One region of the Paenibacillus sp. Z3-2 genome, then DNA from elsewhere that is predicted to be linked to it. Evidence: riboswitches for the same ligand, from Rfam matches in the RefSeq annotation. Region 1 holds a riboswitch; the other holds the start of a gene.
What was found. A riboswitch is a leader RNA that binds a small molecule or an ion and turns the genes downstream of it on or off. The one in region 1 is predicted to bind glycine.
Positions count from the first base shown of each region.

Region 2: another riboswitch for glycine. It lies ahead of gcvT (glycine cleavage system aminomethyltransferase GcvT); the one in region 1 lies ahead of sdaAB (L-serine ammonia-lyase, iron-sulfur-dependent subunit beta).

Region 1 is NZ_CP096397.1:476,522-484,852, reverse strand. Features, by position in the region: gene M1D71_RS02385 (ABC transporter ATP-binding protein) at 1-176, opposite strand, end outside; gene M1D71_RS02380 (HAMP domain-containing sensor histidine kinase) at 257-1,765, opposite strand; gene M1D71_RS02375 (response regulator transcription factor) at 1,810-2,493, opposite strand; gene M1D71_RS02370 (alpha-glycosidase) at 2,620-4,389, shown strand; gene sdaAA (L-serine ammonia-lyase, iron-sulfur-dependent, subunit alpha) at 4,553-5,470, opposite strand; gene sdaAB (L-serine ammonia-lyase, iron-sulfur-dependent subunit beta) at 5,460-6,149, opposite strand; glycine riboswitch at 6,261-6,395, opposite strand; glycine riboswitch at 6,400-6,524, opposite strand; gene M1D71_RS02355 (LolA family protein) at 6,684-7,775, opposite strand; gene M1D71_RS02350 (ATP-binding protein) at 7,777-8,331, opposite strand, start outside.
Region 2 is NZ_CP096397.1:5,016,152-5,024,482, reverse strand. Features, by position in the region: gene gcvPA (aminomethyl-transferring glycine dehydrogenase subunit GcvPA) at 1-588, opposite strand, end outside; gene gcvT (glycine cleavage system aminomethyltransferase GcvT) at 585-1,721, opposite strand; glycine riboswitch at 1,938-2,038, opposite strand; glycine riboswitch at 2,042-2,164, opposite strand; gene gcvH (glycine cleavage system protein GcvH) at 2,508-2,900, shown strand; gene M1D71_RS22460 (PTS mannitol transporter subunit IICB) at 3,318-4,772, shown strand; gene M1D71_RS22455 (BglG family transcription antiterminator) at 4,811-6,910, shown strand; gene M1D71_RS22450 (PTS sugar transporter subunit IIA) at 6,910-7,344, shown strand; gene M1D71_RS22445 (mannitol-1-phosphate 5-dehydrogenase) at 7,341-8,331, shown strand, end outside.

The DNA of each region.
Region 1 (8,331 bases):
TTGGTTGGTTTAATCAAGCCGAGAAGCATGCGAATCGTTGTGGTTTTGCCGGCACCGTTAGGACCGAGGAAGCCGTAGATATCTCCCTTTTTAATGTGCAGATCAAGTTCACGGACCGCTGCACGGTCCCGGTATGTTTTCCATAGATTAGCCGTTTGAATAATATTTTCACTCATTGTATGATCACCTCAGAACTATCGTAACCGTCCAAGGTTAAAGCCAAGGTAGTCTCCAGTTTAAGTTTAGTTTAAAAAAACTATTCCCGCGGTTTGTTGCTTCCCGCACCACTGTAGATATACGTTCGGACACCCGCATCGGAACTGTCTACCCGCTTGCGCAGTCCCATCTCACGAATCAACAGGTCTACAATGGATAAGCCGAGACCCGTGCCTTTCGTGTCAGAATCCTGCTGCAGTCCAGGACCCCGATCCTGAACAACAATGGCCGTCTCGCCCTGAATCTCCTGCGTTGTTATGCCAATATACTTCCCGCTCGCGGCATGACGGATCACGTTCTGGAACAGATTATCGAGAATACGACGCATACCCTGTTCATCCATTTGCCATATCAAAGGTTTCTCCGGCAGGTCGATATCAATCTCGAATTGTTCTTTCTCCCAGACGGGATACCATGAGGCGGCTGTCTCTCTAACGATACGAAGCATATCTTTCTCTTCCAGCTTCAGTGTATATTTCCCGCTCGTAAGCAAATTATAGGATAACATGTTGTCAATGAGGCCGTCGAGATCCTCCATCTTCGCTTCCATGCGATGTAATGAGTGGATGCCTTGTTCGCTGAGATCTTCTTTATGCAGTGCATGCATATGCCCTCGAATTACCGTTAACGGCGTGCGAAGATCATGGGAAAGCCCGGCAATGAGACGTTTGCGCAATAGTTCTTCCTCGCGTTCCCGGTGACGACTGTCAGTGAGTTGATGCACCATCTGATTGAATGAATCCTCCAGCTGACCAATCTCATCTGACTGACGAATGTCAACCGGAAGTGGAATGCCTACCTTACCCGGGGTCATCATTGCCGTCTGCAACCGAATAAGCCTTTTGCGAATACGTGCGAAGAAGAGAATCGACAAGATAATGAAGATCAGAAAGATGATGGTCATTACGATACCGAGATACAAGAGTTCCATCGGCCAGTTACTCTGTTTCATTTGCAAAAGCGACCGCGGCACTTCAATGATCATGAATCCCTGTCCTTTGTCCTGCTCATCTCCGCCAATATATGCAACGACGGTCAGTGGATCGCGAAAGGAAGCTTCTTTCATGAATTGCACCGTATTGTTCACATTCCATAAGGCTGGAATATAAGTCTCTGTCGTTTGCCCGGAATCCAGTGACCATCTCAATATCGTGTCTGTCAGACCATCCGGCGATGTGGATTCCAGAAGCGTTACATCTTCACCCCCAAGAATAAAGACGGTTTCGCCGCTAGAATTCACACGATACATGGAAGATTTGGGATACGTACCATGTAATTGCTCCAATCGGGCCCTGATCTCTTCATCCGAAGCACCATCCAGATTCTCGGATTCACGCGACCAAAGGTTACTGATCCGGGTAACGTCACCGTAAGGTGCCGCTCGGTCCGTGTTCGTACTATTCACTACGACAATATATATAACGGATATGATTGGAAGGACAACAGGCACAAACAATATAGCCGCCAGGATCAGGATGATATATCGGGACATTAAAGATCGACCAAATCGAAGTTTGCCCTGCCCGGTTTGCTTATAATTATGATCCATGCGCTGTTCTCCTTTCTTGCTCTTCCTTGCTCTGAACCACTGGATCATGGCTTCTTCACACGATATCCAACACCACGGACCGTCTGAATAATAGCAGGATTAGCCGGATCAAGCTCCAGCTTCTCGCGCAGATGTCGAATATGTACCATTAAGGTCTTGTCCCCATCCAGATATGGCTCGTTCCATACGGCTTCATAGATCTGCTCTTTGGTTCGAATCATGCCCATATGTCGTAACAGGTAGGTGAAGATATGGAACTGTTTGCCCGATAAAACAACCTCATCCCCCGTCTCATCATTGACGATCCGGTTATCTTTCTCATAGATCGAGAGATGATCCAGCTTCAAAGCCGCATCGGATGAGATCACAGTTCCTGCTTTCCGTAGCTGAACTTCAATTCGGGCAGCCAGTTCATCGGGGTGAAACGGCTTGGTCACATAGTCATCGGCAAAATCAAGACCATGGAGCTTATCGTCAATAGACGTTCTGGCTGATAACATGACAATAGGAATAGCCGGATGTTCCTTTTTGAGTCGCTGTCCGACTGTGAATCCATCCAGCCCTGGCAGCATGACATCCAGAATGATCAATGAGCAGCCAACAACAGCTTCAGCTGCACCTTCACCACTTCCGAGCCAGATCACTTCATAACCGCGCTCCTCCAGATCAGCTCTTACCCATGTTGCAATTTCCGTGTCATCTTCAATGTATAACAGTTTGGTTTTCATACGCGTATTCGTTTCCTTTCTACACCAGTTGGGTTAATTATATCTTAATCATTAGCTTGCGTGATGTCATGTCATACCAGTCCACGAAGTACATAACATGTTTATAAATAACGGGAGGGAACTAAAATGCTGCTCGAAGCCATCTATCATCAACCGAAGCGGAACTGGGCCTATGCCTACGATCAGGATACAATCCGCCTGCGTCTTCGTTCCAAAAAGAATGATCTGACCGAAGTACATGCCTTGACCGGGGATAAATATGCGTGGGATGAAACCAAAGCCCTGGTTCCTTTAACCAAGTTTACGACAGACTCCATGTTCGATTATTACGAAGGTGAAGTGAAGCCTCCATACCATCGGCTGAAGTACTCTTTTCTATTACAAGACGGAGACGAACAGATCTGGATGACCGAGACGGGCTTCCAGGAAGAAGAACCGGACGATCCAAGTCGCATGTTCCAATTCCCCTACATTCATGCCGGGGCCGTATTCACACCCCCTGAATGGGTGAAGGATGCGGTATTCTATCAGATTTTCCCCGAACGATTTGCCAACGGCAATCCTGAGATCAATCCGGACAATGTAGAACCCTGGGGCGGCGAGCCAACACCGTTTAATTTCTTCGGTGGTGATCTTCAGGGCGTGATCGACCATCTCGATTATCTCAGTGAACTCGGCATCAATGCGATCTACTTCACCCCCATCTTCGAGGCAACGACCAATCATAAATATGATACAGAAGATTATCTGCGGGTAGATCGCCACTTCGGTGACGCAGATACCGTGAAACGACTGGTTAAGCTATGCCATGCGCGTGGGATTCGTGTATTGCTGGACGCCGTGTTCAATCATTCCGGGAAGACCTTTGCACCATTCGTCGATGTGCAGAAGAACGGAGAACAATCCCAATACAAGGACTGGTTCCATGTACACGAATTCCCGCTGGATGTGAAGGATGGCATTCCTACGTATGAGACATTCGGATTCGAAGCGCACATGCCGAAGCTGAATACGGAGAATGCCGAGGTTAAGGCCTATCTGTTGGAGGTTGCCGAGTATTGGATCAAGGAAGTGGGTGCGGACGGATGGCGGCTGGATGTCGCGGATGAAGTGGATGATGCCTTCTGGCGTGATTTCCGTCGTGTAGTCAAGGCCGCTAATCCGGAAGCCTATATTCTGGGTGAAGTCTGGAATGAGTCCTCTGCCTGGCTGCAGGGCGATCAGTTCGATGCTTCCATGAACTATCCGTTTACCGATGCCGTGAATGCCTTTTTTGTGAAAAATACGCTGCATGCCGAACAGTTCGCCAACTCCATCGGTCGACAGTTATCCCGCTATCCGCTTCAGGCCAGCGAAGTAGCATTCAACTTGCTGGACAGCCACGATACCCCGCGTCTGCTCACCCTGTGTGAGGGCGATCAGCGCAAGATGAAGCTGGCTGCGTTATTCCAGTTCAGTTACATGGGTGCTCCGTGCATCTATTACGGAGACGAGATTGGAATGGACGGCGAACAAGATCCGGGTTGCCGGAAATGCATGGAATGGGACGAAGCGAAGCAGGACCGGGAGTTGCTCGACTTTTATCAGAAACTGATCTCACTACGTCATGCTCATCCTGCCCTGCGTGCGGAAGGCACCATTCGTTTCCTGCAGGCTCGCCCCGACGGCAGCCAACTGGTACTCGAACGGCAAGATGATGAGGAACGCATCCTGATCTTGTTCAATCGTTCAGAGGAGACAGCTATTGTCGAACTGGAAGCAGGTGACGGGGAATGGACAGAGCTATTCGGCGGAAACCATCGTACTGCCAAGGATGATGGCGTGCTTGCCATTGAATTGCCTGCGTATGGATATGCTGTACTGAGTACGGCTGTGAGTCAGAGATCATCATCTTAATACACATACATCTGTCAACATATTTATGAAATACATCCTAGTTTCACCTAATCCCAAAACAAGCGTCCTGCATGACCTGGATTCAGGTTTGCGGACGCTTGTTTTGGGATTAGCCGTTATGCACATGTCACAGCTTATTTTCTCGGCACGGCCTGTTGTCAGATTAAACCTGAGAATCAGGTGTTTCCGGCTCTGCACGTTTTGCTTTCGGTTTGGCCAGCTTTTGCATCATTTTGCGGCCTGTTGGTGTCTGAGCCAATCCGCCTTGGGCTGTCTCCCGGTGACGGCTCGGCATCGCACTGCCTACTTCCAGCATGACGTCTATGACTTCGTCTGACGGGATGGCACTACGCACACCGGCCAATGCCATATCGGCCGCAGCCAGTGCTGTGACGGCACCCAGTCCGTTACGGACGATGCACGGAATTTCGACGAGGCCTGCGACTGGATCGCAGATGAGGCCCAGTGTATTTTTTAACGCCAAGCCAACAGCATGAACGACTTGCTCCGGTGTACCTCCACGCAGTTCAACCATGGCACCCGCAGCCATACCAATCGCAGAACCCACTTCCGCCTGACAGCCACCTTCGGCACCGGAAATAAATGAATTGTTCGCAATAACATAACCGATTGCCCCAGCACAGAACAACCCGTTAACCAAGTGTTCGTCCGTCCAGCCAAACCGCTCCTGTGAACTGATAAACACACCAGGAATAATGCCGCAGGAACCGGCTGTTGGTGTTGCCACGATGCGGCCCATGGAAGCATTCACTTCGGATACACACAGGGCATACGCCATCGCAAGTGCAGAAGCATCACCAGAGCAAGTCTCACCTTTGCGAATATACTCGGCCATTTTCTTGCCGTCTCCACCCGTTAACCCGCTCCGTGATGTGGTATCTTCCGTTAATCCCTTGTGTACTGCTTCCTTCATCACTTGATAATAGTCCGACATCTGCTGCACCACGTTCGCTTCAAGCGTATTCGTTTCCTGGACCTGCTCCTCAATCATCAGTTGAGCAATGGTTTTGGATTCCGCGGTACAGATCGTATTCAGTTCGTGCAAATGTTTAAACCGCATCCGAATCAACTCCTCTCTTCAAATCAATGACACGAATGTCCAGTACATGGTCGAGCGAACGCAGACGCTTCAACATATCCGGATTAGGCACGCCGTCCATCTCCATTGCCGTCAGCGCTTCACCATCCCGAGCTTTCCGATCCACCTGCATATAGCCGATGTTAACTCCCGATGAACTGATCGTAGACGTCACTGACGCAAGTACGCCTGCTTTGTCAGCATGCCGCAGAACAAGTGTAGGGAATTCACCACTGATCTGGACACGAAAATCATTCATCGCATGCACCGATACGCTGCCGCCACCAATGGAAGCCCCGATCAAGGAGCAGGTACGTTCTCCATGCCATAACTCAATTTTGACCGTATTCGGATGCGGAGCAGGCAGGCCGCTTGTATAAAACTCAACCTCCATGCCCGCTTCTTCTGCGTATTGCTCTGCATCCGGGATACGCGGATCGTCTGTGACATAGTCCAGCAGACCGCCGATCAGTGCCAGATCCGTGCCGTGACCCTGATACGTATCTGCAAATGAACCGTACAGCGTCAGTCGCGCCCGATCCGGCGTACAACCGAGCCACTGGCGAGCAATTCTCCCTAACCTTGCCGCTCCAGCTGTATGTGAACTTGAAGGCCCCGTCATCGACGGGCCAATAATTGAAAAAACATCTTTAAATCGCACCTTGTAACCCTCCAATTGTATTCGTCATTTCCATCCAGATCCCATTCCACAATGTTTTTTTTACTGAATGATGACATCAAAAAAAGGACAGAAGAAGGCCTCAGGCCCTCTCTCTGTCCTCGATACCTGAGAGTTTCATGACCAGCAGTGTCCAAGGACAAGGTGAATCCCTGCGATTACAGGCAAGGTCACCGGGCTAACTGATCATATACCCCTTGGGTGGCGCAGTTCGCGCACTCTCCAGAGTTGCGTCCAACGATGGTACATTTACCTGAGAGATTAACCACTGCGCCGGGTGCACAGCAGCTTGCTCCTTCGGTGCCTGAACACTAGCCCTTTTGCTCGGCTAACCCAGGTCTCTCCCGCTCGTTATCATCCGCTTATATTCACTTCCTCGTTCAACTCACATCGAACGTATGTCTTCTATTCAATTGGATCATATCTGAATCATATCTGGTACATATACTTACAGATTAATATGCTACACATTATATGTCAATAAAAGTGACGTATAATTATCATCTTTATCACTCATTAGGAATGATTAGGCAGCTTCAATTCATTTATCCAAGCTTGAAGCTTCTCTTTCGTCCATCCTTCGTTTTCACCCATGACGGAGTACCGCAAGCCATTTTCACTCCATGATATGTTCCGAATGCTCTTCATATATGAACCCTCGGTGTTACGAACCTTAATCTTGGCTTCATCCGGCAAAAGTGTATCGTCCACATTTTCTTCCGGCATCTTGAATACCGTCAGGCTGACTTCTACCTTGTCGTCACGTACATAATACAAGGTTACTTCATCTCTGCTCAGCTCACCGCCCAACGTAGACATTTCGATCCGTGATCGTTCGAATTCTCCACTCATGTCCTGTAGGAACGGCTGTTCCAACGCTTTTTCCGCTTCCTCCAGGGTCACTTCGGAATTCTGCATCATATCGTTCAAGTCCTTCACATCGACCTCCTTAGGGATGTCAATTACGAAAGTATCCTTTGTGAATTCAGGGTCATACTGAATCGGATCATAGACCATTTCTGATTTTCCATCCCCATACGCGCTGTTTACTTTGACAATCATCCACGTTTTGGGGTCTACCCAATACTCTGAAGATATGGAGAATGCGCCTTCTTCTTTTGGTGTCAATTCAATATGAATGACGTCCTGTCCATGAAGTTTCTCCTGTCCCATCATATTCACATTATGCGTAGTACGTAACCGCTCTAGTTGATCAACCAATATTTGTTTCTGGGTTTGATTAGGCTGTTGTGACACGGATGATGCATCCATGGAATATGCTGCTCCTGTTTCTTTTTCATAAAGGATGATCTCCTTTCCGTTATTAACTGCGTAACTGACATTGCCATTCTCGGATGTTTCCGTGCGCTTTCGTCCAGTTTCACCATCTACCCATTCCTTAATTTGCATGGTGTTAGTCAGCTTGTCGTCCGCCCATATCTTCATCACACCTTCCGCATAATATGAGGCAGGTTCTGTTTCTGCTGAGACAACCTTCTCGATCATATCGTCTCCTGACATAGCCAGCATATCCTTCTCCGCGCAACCTCCAAGCAGGGCGCCTGCAAGCAAAGCAGTACCCAGCATCATCCATCCTTTTTTCATCATCTTACCCATCCTCTCTGCGTTTACATTCTCCATGTTCAGGCAATCGGCATGCTGCCAGCGTTCCATATCCTTCGTATGACCACATGCGCATATCCCCTCCGTGCTTTATTGCAACCCGTTTGGCTATACTCAATCCCAATCCCGAACCACCTGCATACGTCTTCTCCTCCTGATTCTGGTGTTGAACATAGGGTTCGAAGATACGAATGAGCTGTTCTTCAGGAATAGCAGGACCTTCATTTTGTACTATGATCAATGTTGCCCCCGCCCTGTAGTTATCCAATTCATCTCCAAGCGAGGGAATAATCCATTCTGGGAGCTCCCCATCTGAAGCAATAACCCCTAGTCCCATTACACCGTTCGTCCTTGTGTGGCGTAGTGCATTATTTATCAGATTATCTGTCAGGCGCATCAGTTGTTCGGGATGAACTCGGTACAGTTGATCTGTGCGGACATCCATCTTCACGTCAATCTGCCCACGCTCGGCAAGTCCCTCATAGCTCCCAAGCAGCATATCGAAAAACTCCTCACCTTCCACCTCAACCATGGCCATCTC
Region 2 (8,331 bases), 2.1 Mb from region 1:
CCAGTCAGTGACGCCATCCTTATAGCCAATCTCGACAATCTCCAAACTCAATCCGTGCGCATACGCCTGCAATACCTGACGTGCTTCCGGATGAACGGTACGGGATACGATGAGCTGTTTGCGACGAGTTGCCGCTGCGACCAGATTACCTGCTTCCGCAAAGGCCGTTGCACCGTCATACATGCTGGCATTGGCTACAGCCATACCGGTTAATTCACAGATGTAGGACTGGAATTCGAAAATGGCCTGTAGTTCACCTTGGCTGATCTCAGGCTGATAAGGTGTGTAGGCAGTGTAGAACTCGGAACGGGAAATGACATGATTGATGACGGAAGGAACATGATGATCGTATATGCCTGCACCGAGGAAGCTGGCATGTGTTTCGAAATTGGCGTTGGCGCCAGCCTGTTTGGACATGTGACGTGTCAGCGCATATTCATCAAGTTTGGAGGATACGGGCAGCTCGCCCTGATAACGAATCTCCTGCGGAATGTCCTGAAACAGATCATCCAGTGTATCCACACCGATGGTTGCGAGCATGGCGCTCTGATCCTGCTCGGTCATGGGAATGTAACGGTGCTTGCTCATGCTTGATCAACTCCTTGGGTAGGTGTCTTTGACGTACGTATCCGTTTATGAAAAGGGGTCTTCACGACCACGGCTTTCAGCTTCTTGCCGCGGATCTCAATCTCAAGCGGGGTTCCGAGTCCAGCATGTTTGCTGTCGATGAGGGCAAGCCCCAGATTACGCTTCAATGTAGGTGATTGCGTACCTGTCGTCACTTCGCCAATCTGTACGCCTTCGGCGTAAATCGGATAGTGGGGGCGGGGAATGCCACGCTCCAGCACTTCGATACCGACCAGTTTGCGGGCGGGACCGTCATTTTTTTGTTGTAACAAGGCTTCGTGTCCGATAAAGGGTCCAGCGTTCAGCTTCACAAACATACCTACGCCAGCTTCGAGTGGAGAGATGGTTGCCGACAATTCCTGTCCATACAGAGGGAGCCTTGCTTCAAAGCGCAGCGTATCCCGGGCACCGAGACCTGCTGGTACAAGTCCGTGACCTTCTCCAGCCTGCATTAATCCATTCCAGACCGCAGAGGCTTGGTCCGCAGATACATATAGTTCAAATCCATCTTCACCGGTATAACCAGTACGGGATAACAGCAATTTTACTCCACAGACTTCGGCATTCTGCACAAAACGAAATGGTTCAATGGTGGATACATCCGTATCTGTAACTTTTCCGATAATATCTACAGCCAGTGGACCTTGCAGGGCGAGCAGCGCCGTCTGCTCCGAATCGTTGGTCATGCTTACACCAGGGATCAAGTGCTCTTGCAGCCATGCCCAATCCTTGTCGATGTTGGAGGCGTTAACCACGAGCATATACTGCTGATCTTCCAGCTTATACACGAGCAGATCATCCACCACACCGCCATTCGGATAACACATCAGGGTATACTGGGCTTGACCGGGAACCAGCGTGGTCACATCATTGGTCATCATTTGTTGCAAAAATGCTTCAGCCTGCTCACCCTGTACTGTGAATTCGCCCATATGGGATACATCGAACAGTCCAGCGCGCTCGCGTACCGCTTCATGTTCTTTCTGGATTCCGCTAAATTGTACCGGAAGCTCCCAGCCTCCAAAATCAATGCACCGTACGCCTTCATATTGCTGATATAGTGGGAAGAGTGGTGTTCTAAGCAAATCGGACATCAAATCACCTCGTCATGGGCCGTCAGCCGGCCGAATATGCAATCGTGGATCAATGAACCAGGGTATTTTTAAATTTTCATCTAGAGACCTTTAGTGGGTAAGTATGATAAGGCAGCTATGACAGCGCCGATCTGAATCCTGTTTTTCGTTTTTTGGGAAAAAGGAAAAGGACAGGCCAAAGAACCGGCATGCCAAGTAGCACGCTGTATTCTAAGGCTCTGTCCCTTGTACCTGAGAGTTACCCCGCCGCGTCGTACAGCAGGTTTCCCCTTGGGTGATCATAACGCCCGCACAGGGCGAATAGATGCTCTCCAGAGTTGCGTCCCGTAAAAGTCCTTTTGCCTGAGAGATTCACCTCCGCTTATCGGTGGTTTACTCCTTCGGCGTTACCTCATGTACATCCCGAGTCGGGTGTCGCGGGTAATCTCTCCCTTTACATTCATCCGCGGGTATAACATAGTCCAATAAACACGTTTACTCCTCTCATTAAAACGTGAATCCACTATCGATGTCAAGAACGATATCATAGAAAGTGATTAAAAACCGAATATTTAGTATAGTTTTAATATAATTGTTCGTGTATTTAAAAAGACTACGCTTACTATTCTAATATTCACCAGTATATGTAGAAAGAGTGTATTCAGGTTACGGTTTGAGGAGGGGATCAGCAAATAAATTGTAAGGTATCTTGACATTTGATTCATAAATATCATACGCTATGTTCTGGGAAAAAGGTTAAGGTCAAAGATCGCATGCACTCATTAATGAAAAGCGAGGCGGATATCGATGAGCGAATTGAAAAGTGATTTCCTGTACAGTGAAGAGCACGAATGGGTGCAAACCGTAGGGGAGGATACTGTACGTATTGGCATTACCGAGTTCGCGCAGCATCAGCTGGGTGACATTGTGTTTGTGGAATTGCCTGACCTTGAATCCAATGTAAAAGCAGAAGACAGCATTGGAACGATCGAATCGGTCAAAACGGTGTCGGACTTGTTTTCTCCAGTCACTGGTTCAATCATTGCGGTGAATGATTCGTTGCAGGACTCACCTGAACTGGTAAACAGCTCTCCTTACGAGGAAGGCTGGATGATCGAGATTCGTGTTGAGGGAGATCTGTCTGCAGCGTTGTCCACATTGATGAATGCAGATGCGTATCGCAAACATACCGAAGAATAGAATCAATGAACTTGTACTTATTAACATATGTTATTACAAAAATGAGATGTGCTTCGTGTTATTGCGACCTGTGTGAGCTTGATGCTTGCACAGGTTTTTTTGTGTTTTCCAAGGAACGATGTGAATACTGTTTAAGCAGATTGTGGATGCAAATTGTCTGATTAGATCAAGCTATAGGGTAGAAAATGATTTTGGAAATGATAAAAGTCATAGGCAAGAAAAGCCTTATGTACCAATGAGTTCAGCCATTATGCATAGATAAAAACGATTACATAACCTAATGTTGTCATCATTGTTCATGACGAAAGTACGCTTTCATTTCATTGAACAGGAGAGCATTCTCGCTTAGGATTACAGCAGGGGAGAAATGATACCCCTTTCATAATCATAATCACTTGATCCAAGGAGGATAATACAATGAGTAATTTGGACCAATCGTCCAATTCCAAAGGTGGGCTACGGGTTGGTGTTCAGCGTTTTGGCCGATTCCTGAGTGGTATGGTCATGCCGAATATGGGAGCGTTCATCGCCTGGGGATTAATTACGGCTCTGTTCATTCCAACAGGCTGGTACCCTAACGAGACGCTTGCACAGCTAGTCGATCCGATGATCAAATATTTGCTGCCACTGTTGATCGGTTACACCGGGGGTACGATGGTGCATGGTCAGCGTGGTGGTGTCGTGGGTGCCATTATGACCATTGGGGTCATCGTGGGTAGCGATATTCCGATGTTCCTCGGGGCCATGATCGCTGGACCTCTGGCAGCATGGATCATCAAAAAATTCGATAAATCGATCGAAGGTAAAATTAGAGCCGGATTTGAAATGCTGGTTAACAACTTTTCAGCCGGTATTATTGGCGGAATCTTGGGCATATTTGCGCTACTGGGCATCGGGCCTGCTGTAGAAGCAATTAGCAAAGTATTGTCTGCCGGAGTGCAAGGCTTAATGAATCTGGGTTTGCTGCCGCTGGTCAACCTGATTATCGAACCGGGTAAAGTATTGTTCCTGAACAATGCAATCAACCACGGTATTCTTACACCCATTGCAACAGATCAAGCGAGAGAATTAGGGCAATCCGTATTATACATGCTTGAATCCAACCCGGGTCCGGGACTTGGTATCTTGCTTGCTTATTGCTTCTTCGGACGCGGAATGGCCAAATCTTCTGCACCAGGTGCCGTTATCATTCATTTCTTCGGGGGAATTCATGAGATCTACTTCCCTTACATTCTGATGAGACCGATTCTGATTCTTGCCGCAATTGCAGGCGGTGTTGCAGGAACATTAACATTCATGCTTACAGGCGCAGGGCTTGTCTCAGCACCATCACCGGGTAGTATTATCGCTTATTCCCTTTTAACACCAAGAGGTGGATACCTCCCAATGCTCGCTGGGGTTCTTGTAGCAGCGGTTGTTTCCTTCCTTGTAGCAGCATTGTTGCTGAAAACGGGTAAACAAAAAGACGAAGATCTGGAGTCCGCATCCAGTCGGATGAAAGACATGAAGAGTCAAGGAACCGTGCCAAACGCTGGCATTACGGCTAACCAACGTGAAGCAGACAGAGCTGCGGATATGGCTTTTTCTACAGTGAAAACAGATGTGAAGAAGATTGTCTTCTCCTGTGATGCAGGTATGGGATCGAGTGCCATGGGCGCTTCCATTCTACGCAAGAAGATGAAGGCCGAGGGGATTGACGTTACGGTGACCAATACGGCCATCAGTGATATCCCGCCGGATGCAGATGTGGTGATCACACAACAAGTATTAACAGATCGTGCCCGCTCTGTGGCACCGAATGCAGAACATATATCCATCGACAACTTCCTAAAAAGCCCGGAATATGATGCGCTCGTTGAACGTCTGAAGTAATTGCAAGCATTCGTTTTCCCTGAGCCGGAGGCTGAGATATGAGTATTACCAAAAGACAACGTGAAATCGTGGAGTTTCTGCTGGAGCATCCACATGAGGTCACTGCCGGCGAAATTGCCGTTGAAGTAAAAGTCAGTACCCGAACCGTTCACCGCGAGCTGCAAATGATTGAACAATGGCTTGAACCTTTGGGGATGAGACTGGAAAAAAAATCAGGAACCGGAATCCGAATTGATTCCGGTTCGGATGATCTGACTGCATTGCGACAGCAACTGGAGGGTAAGGAATATGTAGAGTTTACGCCAGAAGAGCGTAAGCTCTTCATGCTTTGCATCCTGCTTGATGAGTCAGAGCCTGTGAAGTTGCTTGCTCTTGCTTCAGACCTGAAGGTGACTGTGTCCACGGTAACCACTGATCTGGACGATCTGGAGTCACGGATTCTTCAGGCTGGACTGAAGCTGGTTCGCAGGCGAGGATATGGTGTCAAGATTAACGGAAGTGAGACGTTTCATCGCACAGCCATAGCTGCACTTGCCCTCGAATTTCTGGATGAGTCCGACCTGTTCGGAAGACAGCCAGAACAAGGAGGCTCCATCGTAAACCAAAAACTGCTGGATATGATCGGACATGGTGATGTGCTAACGGTCGAAAATGCGTTATGGCAGCCGGATATCGAATGGCTGGAGAACATCCCGGAACGGCAATACATGAAGCTGCTGATTCAATTATCTGTTGCGGTCGTACGTATCCGTAAAGGCTTTGGCATTGGCCGTATATCTCCTCGGGAGAAGAAGGGAAATGAAATTGCAGAGCAGGGTGAGATAAAGGTTCCACCGTATCTGGCTTCCCGCTTGTGCAGTGTTCTATCTACCCAGCTGGGGCTGACATTCTCCCAGGATGAGCAAGCTTATTTTCACAGACTATTAATTGAGACAGAACAACGCATTCACTCTTCACGGCTGTTGCCAATAGACGACTTGATTTTACTGGACAGGGTACATTCGCTGATTGATCAGATGCAGGCTAGAACTCATTATGCCTTTCATGAGGATCGTTTGCTTCGTGAGGGTCTGATTGGTCATATGCAACCTGTAATGGAGCGAATTGAAGAACAGCAGATCATTCGTAATCCGTTGCTGCAGCAGATTCGCAAGGATTATGATTCACTCTTCGAAGATGTCAAAAAATCCGTGCATCAAGCTTGGCCGGGTGTGGAAGTTCCGGATGAGGAAATTGGTTTCTTGGTCATGCATTTTGGAGCTTCCATTGAGAGGTTGCGTGCATTGAAACGGGAAATCAGGGCGATCATTGTGTGTACAAGCGGAATCGGATCATCACGCATGCTTTCCAGCCGACTGACAAAGGAGATTCCCGAGATTCGGATCATGGACAGCGTGTCCTGGTATGAAGCTACCCGAATCCCTACAGATGAATATGACCTGGTGTTATCCACTGTCGATCTGCCGATGGATGAGCATCAGTATTACAAAGTGAGTCCACTGCTCACGGCAGAAGAGAGTGAGCGGCTGCGCCATTTTATCAGAACAACAACGTTACAACGCCAGCATAACAAGCCGCTTGAAACAGAGATTCAGACGACAAGTCGTTACTCGGACCCTGACGGAATGGAAGCTCTTCTGGTTGAAATTGTTCGGATTATTGGAAAGTTTCAGGTGTACCCGCTGGATAATCGAGATATCGGTTTCTATAAAACCGTATATGCGATGTGCAACGTACTCCATGGATCTGGTGTGTTGAAGGAACCGGAGGAGATTGCGAAACGGTTGGAGGCACGTGAAGCAGTGGGGAGTCAGAAGATTCCCGGCACAAGACTTGCGCTGTTTCATACACGCAGTGAGGGCATCTACAGGCCGTCTATCAGCCTATTTCAGCTCACTGAGCCACTCCTTCGTACGCCGGATGATCCGGCAGGAGTTACCCATATCCTCGTGATGCTCGGCCCCAGGGAATTATCCAAGGAAAGTCTGGAGGTTCTCAGTGAGATCAGTGCCCTGTTATTGCAGGAAGAAATGATTACATTGCTGGAAAAGGGAATCAGGGATGAGCTCATTCATTACCTATCCCAGGAACTCGTTGGATTTTATCGCAGTAAAACTGAAATTGGAGGTCAAAAATGATGAGTATGTTAACAACAGATAAAGTCATCATGAATGCGACGGCTCAGGACAAATATGAAGCGATTCGTATGGCAGGACAGATTCTGAAGGATGCGGGACATATTACCGCTGATTACATTGAGAAGATGATTGAACGTGAAGAGATTGTCTCGACCTATGTAGGGAACGGCCTTGCGATCCCGCACGGTACGAAGGAGTCCAAATCTTTCATTTTATCCACAGGTATCTCTGTCATTCAGTATCCACAAGGTGTTGATTTTGGCGAAGAAAAAGCCTATATGGTGATTGGTATCGCGGCTCAAGGCGGGGAGCATATGGAGATCTTGACTAGCATCGCGGTGATCTGTGCTGAAGATGAGAATATGGAGGCCCTGCGACTGGCCAAAACTGCCGAAGAAGTTATTGCTATTCTGGAAAGTGAAATGGAGCTATGAAGGCCTTACACTTTGGCGCAGGTAACATTGGACGTGGGTTCATCGGATTGATTCTGTCCCGTGCAGGATATGAGGTGATTTTCTCCGACGTGAATCAGGAATTGGTAACGGCTCTCCAGGAACGGGGAGAGTATACCGTAGAACTGGCTAACGAAAGTAAGGATCGGGAGACCGTCAAGGGTGTAAATGCAATCGATGGGACCCAGTTAGAAACGGTTGCCCAAACTGTGGTGGAAGCGGATCTGATTACAACCGCAGTGGGTGTAGGCGTACTAAAGCATATTGCACCAGGCATCGCGAAAGGACTTGAGAAGAGACTGAATTCAGGTTCTGCTCAAAACCCTCTCCACATTATTGCTTGTGAGAACGCAATTGGAGCCAGTACGCAATTGAAAGAACATGTATATGCTCTGCTCAATGAAGATGTACGTTCCCTTGCGGATCAGTACATTTATTTCCCCGATTCGGCCGTAGACCGGATTGTGCCTATTCAACATCATGAAGATCCTCTGCATGTACAGGTAGAGCCTTTTTACGAATGGGTGGTGGATCGTTCCCAGATGGCTCCTGCATTCAAACCGGTTGAGGGCATCGTATATGTCGATGACTTGGAGCCGTATATCGAACGGAAGCTGTTCACTGTAAATACAGGGCATTGTGTTGCAGCATATATCGGTAATGTGCACGGGTATGACACGATTCAGAAGGCTATTACTGACGAAAAGGTGAAATCCATTGTATACGGCGCTTTGCAGGAAACCGGGGCTGTTCTGGTGAAACGGTTTGGATTTAATCCTGACGAGCATGAGCAGTATATTGTCAAAATATTGGGAAGGTTCGTCAACCCGTATCTCACCGATGAGGTTACTCGTGTTGGTCGTTCCCCGCTGCGCAAGCTGTCTCCGAATGATCGTCTGGTTCGCCCGGCTCTTCAGGCCTATGCGGATGGAACTGAAACGACCTATCTGGCTATGGGCATGGCAGCTG